One region of the Roseateles sp. L2-2 genome, then DNA from elsewhere that is predicted to be linked to it. Evidence: riboswitches for the same ligand, from Rfam matches in the RefSeq annotation. Region 1 holds a riboswitch; the other holds the start of a gene.

What was found. A riboswitch is a leader RNA that binds a small molecule or an ion and turns the genes downstream of it on or off. The one in region 1 is predicted to bind cobalamin.
Region 2: linked by a shared signal. The riboswitch ahead of ACQZ13_RS06890 (TonB-dependent receptor plug domain-containing protein) and the one ahead of ACQZ13_RS12385 (TonB-dependent receptor domain-containing protein) in region 1 are both predicted to bind cobalamin.

The regions. Positions count from the first base shown of each region.
Region 1 covers NZ_CP192509.1:2,760,183-2,765,017, reverse strand. The annotation lists gene ACQZ13_RS12395 (beta-ketoacyl-ACP synthase III) at 1-664, opposite strand, end outside; gene ACQZ13_RS12390 (GMP reductase) at 911-1,888, shown strand; cobalamin riboswitch at 2,011-2,249, shown strand; gene ACQZ13_RS12385 (TonB-dependent receptor domain-containing protein) at 2,333-4,234, shown strand; gene ACQZ13_RS12380 (hypothetical protein) at 4,439-4,835, shown strand, end outside.
Region 2 covers NZ_CP192509.1:1,501,517-1,506,351, forward strand. The annotation lists gene ACQZ13_RS06880 (ABC transporter substrate-binding protein) at 1-411, opposite strand, end outside; gene cobU (bifunctional adenosylcobinamide kinase/adenosylcobinamide-phosphate guanylyltransferase) at 417-989, opposite strand; gene ACQZ13_RS06890 (TonB-dependent receptor plug domain-containing protein) at 1,098-2,951, opposite strand; cobalamin riboswitch at 3,159-3,427, opposite strand; gene ACQZ13_RS06895 (hypothetical protein) at 3,423-3,986, opposite strand; partial or broken gene pth (aminoacyl-tRNA hydrolase) at 4,135-4,761, opposite strand.

The DNA.
Region 1 (4,835 bases):
ATTGCTCCGGCGCGGTCGCCAGATCGGCTCGCTCGACGACGATCGCCGTGCACACGTCGCCGAAGATGAAGTGGCAGTCCCGGTCTTTCCACTCCAGATGCGCGGACGTGATCTCCGGATTCACGATCAGCACGCACTTCGACGCGCCCGAGCGCACCGCGTTGTACGCCTGCTCCAGCGCGAAGGTCGCCGACGAGCACGCCACGTTCATGTCGAAGCCGTAGCCGCCCGCGCCCAGCCCCTGCTGGATCTCCACCGCCATCGCCGGATACGCGCGCTGCATGTTCGCCGCCGAGCAGAACACCGCGTCCACGTCCTCCGGTTTCTTGCCCGCCGCGGCCAGCGCCTTGCGCGCCGCGTCGACCGCGATCTCCGCCATCAGCGACAGCTGGTCGTCCGCGCGCTCCTCGAAGCGCGGGTACATGCGCGTCGGATCCAGCACGCCTTCCTTCTCGATGACGTAGCGCTGCTTGATGCCCGAGGCCTTCTCGATGAACTCCACATTCGAGTGCACCAGCGCCTGGCGCGTGCCGGCGGCGATCGCCTCGGCGTGCTCGGCGTTCTGCAGGTCCACGTAGCGGTTGAAGGACTCCACCAGCTCGGCGTTGGTGATGACGTGCGGGGGCTGGTAGAGACCGGTGCCGCTGATGACGACGGAATGCATGTGGCTTGTCTTCTGATGTCGCCCGTTGACGGGCCAAGGGGCTGAAGTTTAGCGAACTGCGCCCAAAAGCCCCCGAGCGATGCATGCTGCACCGCAGCGCGGCGGCGGCGCCCCGCAGTACGCGTAGAATGAGTCACCGGGCCCAAATTTTGGGACCCGGTTTTTTATTGGCCGGGTCCCAAGTCAAGCGCTCGCAGCCCAGGGCGTGCACTGCATCAACGCAGCCCGACTTTGCGACTTTGGACCATGGAAATCTTTGACTACGACAACATCCTGCTGCTGCCGCGCAAGTGCCGCGTGAACAGCCGCAGCGAGTGCGACACCTCCGTCGAGTTCGGCCCCCGCCGCTTCAAGCTGCCGGCGGTGCCCGCGAACATGAAGACGGTCGTCGACGAGTCCATCACCGAATGGCTGGCCGCCAACGGCTACTTCTACGTGATGCACCGCTTCGACCTCGATGCCGTCGCCTTCGCCCGCACCATGCGCGACAAGGGCCTGCTGGTCTCGATCAGCGCCGGCGTGAAGGAAGCGGACTACGCCATCATCGACCGCCTCGCCGCTGAAGGCGTCGGCGCCGACTACATCACCATCGACATCGCCCACGGCCACGCCGACGCCGTGCAGCGCATGATCGCCCACATCAAGCACAGGCTGCCCGACACCTTCGTCATCGCCGGCAACGTCGGCACGCCCGAGGGCGTCATCGATCTCGAGAACTGGGGCGCCGACGCGACCAAGGTCGGCATCGGTCCGGGCAAGGTCTGCATCACGCGGCTCAAGACCGGTTTCGGCACCGGCGGCTGGCAGCTCTCGGCCTTGAAGTGGTGCGCCCGTGTCGCGACCAAGCCCATCATTGCCGACGGCGGCATCCGCCATCACGGCGACATCGCCAAGAGCGTGCGCTTCGGTGCCTCGATGGTGATGATCGGCTCGCTCTTCGCGGGTCATGAGGAGTCGCCGGGCAACACCGTCGAGGTCGACGGCAAGCGCTACAAGGAGTACTACGGCTCCGCGTCCGACTTCAACAAGGGCGAGTACAAGCACGTCGAAGGCAAGCGCATCCTCGAGCCCGTGAAGGGCCACCTGGCCGACACGCTGCGCGAGATGGAGGAGGACCTGCAGAGTTCCATCTCCTACGCCGGCGGCCGTGCCCTCGGCGATCTGCGCAAGGTGAACTACGTGGTCCTGGGCGGCGAGAACGCCGGCGAACACCTGTTCATGTAAGGCGCAAGGCCCGCGCACATCGAGCCTCACTGGGGCCGGAATGATGCTGGAGGTTCGCGGACGCGAGGCCTCCAGCATCGTGGAGAGCCCGCGCCAGGCGACACGAAGTCCAGGGCCCTCCCGTTATGATCCCGCCCGTTGGTGCTAGCGCCCGGCTCCCTGCCGGCGCAGTTCAACGGGAATCAGGAGGGACTGCGGTCCCAACCTGAGCTGCCCCCGCAACGGTAAGCGGAAGGCGCGCTTCATCTGAACGATGAGAGCGCGCAGCTCGTGTCTGAACACCACTGGACGGTCGTCCGGGAAGGCAACACGGGTTCATTCTTCCGACAGCCCGGATACCGGCCAACAGGCGGATCGTCGCTGTGCTTCCAGGAGCACCGCGCGTCCATTCCGCATGCGGCCGCGGGGAAGCGGCCGTCTGCCGCTGCTTTCCGAAGTTCCGACATGCAAGCCTCTTCTCCTCGCGCCACGCTGCGCGCCGTCGCCCGTGCTTCCGCGACCGCGCTGGTCGCCCTGCCCGCCTTGTCCATCGCTCCGTCGATCGCCTTCGCGCAATCCTCGCTGGATCCCGTCATCGTCATCGGCACCCGAGAGCCGCAAGCCCTGAGCAAGAGCGTGGCCGACGTCGTCCTGATCGATGCCGACACGATCCGCGACAGCGGCGCCGGCAGCGTCGAGGACCTGCTGCGCCGCTACGCCGGCCTGCAGATCACGCGCAACGGCGGTCCCGGCCAGAGCGGCGGCTACCTCCTGCGCGGCGCCAACACGACCGGCACGGTGGTGATGATCGACGGCGTGCGCGTCGGCTCCGCGACGCTGGGACAGGCGGCCTTCGAGGCGATGAGCCTGTCCAACATCGATCGCATCGAAGTCCTGCGCGGACCGGCCTCCGGCCTGTACGGCGCTGACGCCGTCGGCGGTGTCATCCAGATCACGACGAAGAAGGGCCAGGGTCCGCTGAACCTCACGGCCAACGCGGCCGTCGGCGAATACGCCTCGCGCCTGGGCAGCGTGGGGGTGAGCGGCGCGCAAGCCGGCTTCGACTACGCGGCGAGCCTGAGCCGCGAGACCAGCGACGGCATCTCCTCCATCCGTCCCAACGACGTCAACGGCTACTACAACCCCGATCGCGACGGCTTCCGCCGCACGACGGGTTCTGCGCGACTGGGCTTCACGCCGGCGGAAGGTCATCGCATCGGCGTCACCGCCACCGAGAGCAAGCTCAACGCGCAATACGACAGCGCCAACTTCGGCGGCCCGCCGGACTTCCTGAGCGACCCCACGCCCGACTTCCGCAACCGCCTGACGACGCGCGTCGTCAGCGCCGATTACCGCGGCACGCTCTCGCCGATCTGGACCACCACGGTGCAGATCAGCCACGGTCTGGACGACTCGCGCAGCGGCGCGCCCGATCCCGCGCGCTTCACGACCAAGCGCGACCAGGCGACGTGGCAGAACGCGCTGCGCCTCTCGCCGGACCAGCAGGTGGTGCTGGCCTACGAGCATCTGAACGAGACGGCCGACGGCGTCACGACCAGCACGCTCAAGCGCAAGAACGACGCGTACATCGCGGGCTACTCGGGCCAGTTCGGTCCTGCCTCGCTGGAAGCGAGCCTGCGTCATGACGACAGCAACGCCTACGGCACGTCCACGACGGGCAGCATCGGCGCGAGCTACGCGCTGACCTCGACCTTGAAGGTCCGCGCCGTGGCCGGCAAGACCTTCCGCGCGCCGACCTTCAACGAGACCGACTATCCGTTCTACGGCACGGCGGTGAAGCCCGAGGACGGCCGCAGCGTGGAGCTGGGCGTGAACTGGCGCTCCGGCGCGAGCAGCGCCTCGGCGACGGTCTACCGCAACAAGGTCGACAACCTGATCGGCTACAACCCCGATCCGGACGGCACGCAATGCCCGCCGGGATACTTCGGCTGCTCGTACAACATCGCGAAGGCCAAGCTGCAAGGCGCGACGCTCAGCGGCGCGCATCGCTTCGGCAACCTGAGCCTGAGCGCCACGGTGGACTTCCTCGACGCGAAGGACGAGCAGACCGGCTCGCGCCTGCCGCGCCGCGCGGCGCATCAGGAAAGCATCTCGGCCGACTACGACACCGGCGTGTGGAGCGTCGGTACGTCGCTGACGGAAGTCGGCGCGCGGCCGGATGTGGGCGCGCAGCTCGGCGCGTACACCGTGGTGGACGTGCGCGCGACCTGGCGCTTCCTGCCGCAATGGCGCCTGGAGGCCAAGGTGCTCAACGCCGCGGATCGCGACGTGCAGCCGGTCTACACGTACCAGGGTCTGGGCCGTCAGGCGTGGGTCGGCGTGCGGTACGACATGAAGGGCTTCTGAGCCTTCCGATGCCGATCGAAGGCGCGCGGCGAAGCGGTCGCGCGGCCTTCGATCGGCGCCGCATCGAGTGGTAGCGATGCCACTGCGGCATCCTTCACAGCACTTCCCCCCGACGCGGGGGAAGCTTTCGCGCGGAAGCCACACGCGCCCCCTTTAGCATCCCGCCCCTTCAGCCAACAAAGACGAGCAGTCGGGGAGTGAGTGATGGCGCGGAATTCGAAGTCCTGGGGTCGCGGTGTGATGGCCGTTCTGGCGGCGTTGACCGTCGCCGCGCTGCTCAACGGCTGCGGCGGAGGCGGTGACGACTGCGAGGTCACCGGCGAGCATCCCAACGTCTACTTCACCCCCAGCGTGCCGCTGACGGGCCAGGTCGCACAGGACGCGCTGACCTATAAGCTGAACCAGCGCAACACCTGGACGCTCCAGGCGCGCGGCATGTCGCAGGCGTGTCTCACGGGATTGAAGGTGGAGATCCGCGATCCGCAGTTCGGGCTGCCCGCGGGCTTCACGCTGAACGCGACGACCGGCACGATCGAGAGCCCCGTCATGACGCGCCACATCGAGGGCACGTGTTTCCGGAACGACACCGCTGCCAACGGCA
Region 2 (4,835 bases), 1.3 Mb from region 1:
GACGTCGTTCATGCTCTTGGGTTCGAGCGCGACGACCTTCAGGCCGAGTCCTTCGAGGCGGTCGATGACGCGCGCGGAGACGCCGAGCACGACGACGTCCGGCTTGAGCGCGACCAGCGCCTCGATGCTGGTGTCGTCGAGCCCGCCCAGGCGCGGCAGCTTCTGCACGCTGACCGGGAAGTTGGAGAAGCGGTCGACGCCGACCACCTTGGCGCAGTCGCCGAGCTCGCAGATGGTCTCGGTGAGCGACGGCAGCAGGCTGACGATGCGGCGCGGGACGTCCGGCAGCGTGACGGTGTGACCACGGTCGTCCTTGAGCGCGATCGGCGCGGCGAGGGCGCTTGTCGCGAGCATTCCCAGCAGCGCGCCGCCCAGGGCCAGCTCCAGCGCGTGTCGCATCCAGCGTTGCATGGCATTCATCCGTTGTTCTCCTCGTCGTCCAGGTCTTCGACCGCGCGTGTCCACGGCTGTCCCGCCACCATCAAGGTGAGCTCGCCGCACTGGCGCGCGACCAGCTGGTTGAGCCATCCCAGTTCGTCCACATAGGCGCGCACCTCGCGCCCCATCGGCATCACGCCCCAACCGACCTCGTTGGAGACGAAGACCACCGGCGAGGCCAGCTGCGGCAGCAGGCGCTGCAGGTCGGCGCATTCGCCTCGCCAGTCTTCGAGACGCGGCGCGCCGTCCATCGGCATCAGCCAGTTGGTCAGCCACAGCGTCAGGCAGTCGACGACCACCAGCCGCTTCGGCGACGAGGTGGCACGCAAGGCGTCGCACAGACGCAGCGGCGCTTCGACGGTGTCGAAGCCCTCGGGCCGGTCGGCGCGGTGACGGGCGATGCGGTCGCGCATCTCGTCGTCATGGGCCTCGGCGGTCGCGACGACGGTGACGCGATGCCCCGGCGTGCGCGCCCAGCGCAGCGCGAGGCGCTCCGCATGCCGCGACTTGCCGCTGCGCTGGCCGCCGACGATCAGGTGATGAGCGGACATCGGGGATCTCCAGTGAAAGCCAGGCGTGAACGCCGGTGTGGCACAGGTGGCCGAGGTGGCCGCGGGGACCGGAGTGCCGACCTTACCGCCAGCACCTGCGGCTTCCGATTACAGCGTCGGCGAGTAGCGCAGGGTCACGAACCAGGTCCGGCCCGCCTGATTGAAGTTGTTCGCCGTCTGGTACGTGCGGTCAAAGGTGTTGTCCACGTTCAACTGCAGGCGCCAGTCCTTTGCGAACGCGTATTGCGCGTCGAGATTGAGCAGACCGTAGCCGCCCAGCCGGACCTTGTTGGCCGCATCGTCGAAGCGCTCGCCCGAGCCGACGACGTTCGCGCCCAGCGTCCAGGCGCTCAGCGTGGTCTCCGCGCGCAGCGTGCCGAAGCGTTTCGCGCGCCGTTGCAGCTGACGGCCGGTGGCGGCGTCGGTCGGGTCGAGGAAGTCCGCCGTGGCGCTCAGCCTGACCGGACCCAGGTCCGCGCCGCCCTTCAGGCTGGTGCCCTTGAGCATGGCGCGCGCGACGTTGGTGTAGCAGCCCTGGGTGGAACGGCAGGTGCCGGCGGCGCCGAAGGCGATCAGGTCGTTGACGCGATTGCGGAAGGTGGTGATCGCCACGTCCACGCTGCCCTGCGCCCAGGCCAGGCCGGCCTCGCGGTTGTGGCCGCGCTCGGGGCGGAGTTCAGGGAAGCCCTTGCCGATGTCGGGACCGTAGACGCTGCCGCGGTGGTACAGCGTGGGCGCACGGAAGGCATTGCCGGTGGACGCGGTCAGGCGGAAGCCGCCGCCGAGCTTGACGCCCGCCGCGAGGCTGCCGGTGTCGATGCCGCCGAAGTCGCTGTCGTCGTCATGGCGGCCATGAGCCTGCAGGCTGACAGGGCCGAAGCTGCCGAGGTAGCTCAGGCCGACCGCGTTCTGGCTGCGCGTGCCGCTGCCGCCCTGCAGGTCGACGTTGACGAGCCGGTCTTCGCGACGCTCCAGCACGCCGTTGACCTGGTGCTGGTCGTTGAACCTGTAGAAGCCCAGCAGCGAGGCGCTGCGGATGCGGGTCCTCGACAGGTAGGGCGAATTGGGCCGGGTCTCGTAGTTCTCTTCGGTCTGGCCGACGGAGAGCTGGGTCGAGAGGGCGTTCGTCCAGCTGGACTTGAGACTGAGCTTGGCGGCCAGCGATTCGGTGATGCCGCGGTCGTCGGAGTCCTTGCCGACGAAGGTGCCGGCGTCGTAGCCGACGTCGCTGCGGCTCTTCAAGCCGATGAGTTCGAGGCGCTGGCCCTCGGCGACGCGCGCGCCCAGGCGCAGGCTGCCGTTGTAGTTGCGCCAGCCGTCGTTGTCGGGGTTGTAGTTCTTGTTGGTGGTCAGGGCGTAGACGTTGAAGCCGGTGCCGCGGTCGACGGCCAGCGAGCCGGCGTAGTCGAAGTCCGCGTTGCCGCCGAGCAGGGAGACGTCCGCCTTGGTCTGGCCGAGGCTGCCGTGGCCGACGCCCAGGTCCAGTTGCGGACGACCGCTGCCCTGGCGCGTGAAGATCTGCACCACGCCGCCGATGGCGTCGGAGCCGTACAGCGCGCTGGCCGGGCCCTTGAGGACTTCGACGCGATCGATGAGCGACAGCGGGAGGTTCTCCCAACGCGCGCCGCCGGTGGACTGGCCGTCGATGCGCACGCCGTCGATCAGGACCACGGTGTGGCGGGTCTCGGCGCCGCGCACGAAGACCGAACTCGCGTTGCCCGGTCCGCCGTTGCTGACGATCTGCAGGCCGGCGACATTGCGCAGCAGCGCGGCGATGTTGCCGAAGCCCTGGCGCTCGATGGTGTCGCGGTTGATGACGGTGAGATCGGCCGCGACGTCGGACAGCTTCATCGGGCTGCGCGTGCCGGTGACGGTGACTTCGTCGAGCCGGTTGGCGGGGGCGGCCGATTGCGCGGACGCGGCGGGAGAGAGCGTGAGGAGCGTCGACAGGGCGAGCGCCATCGGGGTCGCTATCGGGGTGAAGGCGGGCAGCGAGCGGGCACCAGCGCGCGCGCGCGAAACGAACGGAAGCATGAGGGACGGACCAACGACGGAGTTCAGACGCCTGCTCACCCGCAGGGCCTCTGAGGAAACGGCGTCGCCGGCTCGTCGTCGGGTCGTCCGCGTGAGCACTCGGAGAGGACTCACGCAAGACACATCGCGATCGGCTGGAGACGCCACCTGTTGGCCGGTATCCGGGCTGGTGGCCGCTGCCTGTGTCCTTCCCAGCGCGCTCGCGCCAGTGGACATGGGGACAGACAGTGCCGGCTGCCGCCCGGTGTTCCTTCGTCAGGATCCCGGGCGCGCGTCCGGCGGCCACTTACCGTTGCGGGGACAGCTCAGGTTGGTTCGCGCATCGGGGATGCGACCGCTTCCTGATTCCCGTTTAACTGCACGGACGCAATGTCCGCGCGAGCACCAACGGCGCGCATTCTAGCGAGGTGCGGAGGTCGTGGCGTCGGCGCCCGTGGTGGGCCGTGGCTGCAAGGCACCGTCCGGGGACTTCGGCACCTTGGGCTTCTTCTTGGGCGGCTTCTTCGGATCCTTGGGCTTGGGCTTCTTCGGATCCGCAGGTTTCGCCGGCTTGGTCGCGCGCTGGCCTTGCAACCGCCCGTCGATGCCGACCGCCTTGGACGGCGCCTTCGCCGCCTGGCGGTCGCGCTCACGCTCGCGGGCCGCCAGGTCGCGGGCCTCGGCGGCCGCACGCTTGCGCGCGGCCTCGGTCTCCTTCGGATCGACCTTGTCCTTGGGCACCTCGGCGCTGCGGCCCTGGCCGTCGGGGCAGGGCGTCTCGCGCAAGTCGTGACCCTCCGGCCCGCAGCGGTAGTAGCCGAGCGTGCGCTCCTGGGGGCGCTCGTTCGGCTTCTCCTGCTGCGCGCGCTCCGGTGTCGGTGTCGACGCGGGTTTGGGCGGGTCCTGCCGCTCCTGCGCGTGCGCCGCGCTAAACGTGAGGACCAGAACAGCAGTCGTCAGGATCAGGGCGGCGCGCGCGGACATGTCAGTCTCCGGAGGAAGGGGGTGGGGCAGGAGGAATCGTGGGGGCAGGTGTTGCCGCAGTCGATGTGGCAGGCACGGCCGTCGCAGTCGCGACGGTCGGACCCGTGCCGGCAACCGGGGCGCCAGCCGTCGGCACGGCGCCATCGGCACCGGGCTTGGGCGGCAGGTTGGCCGGTCTCGGCGGCTTGGGCCGCGGCGGCTTGGCGTGCAGCAACGCCACGGCCTTGGACATGTCGCCGCCGGTCATCAGCTTGAAGGCTTCGAGCGACTTGCCGATGCTGTCCTCGACCGCCTGGCGCTCCGCCAGCGGCGGCTTGCGCAGCACGTAGCCGGCGACCTCGTCGCGGTGGCCCGGATGGCCGATGCCCAGCCGCAGCCGCCAGAAGTTGCCGCTGCCCAGCTGGGCCTGCATGTCCTTCAGCCCGTTGTGGCCGGCGTTGCCGCCGCCCTGCTTGAGCTTGAACTCGCCCGGGGCGATCTCCAGCTCGTCGTGGATGGCGAGGATCTCCTCCGGCGCGATCTTGAAGAAGCGCGCGAGCGCCGCCACCGACTTGCCGGAGAGGTTCATGTAGGTCATCGGCTGCAGCAGCCAGATGGGGCCCGGCGCGCCCGGCGCGTCGTTCACGCGGGCGACCAGACCGGAGTACTTGGTGTCCAGCTGCGGCGAGGCCTTCAGACCGCGCGCCAGCGCGTCGATCCACCAGAAACCCGCGTTGTGGCGGGTGTCCTCGTATTCAGAGCCGGGATTGCCCAGGCCGACAAAGAGACGAATCATGGGGCGCGATTATCAGTGTCGAGCGGAAAAGCAGAAGGCCCCGCAAGCGGGGCCTCCTTCGGGGGAGATGCCAC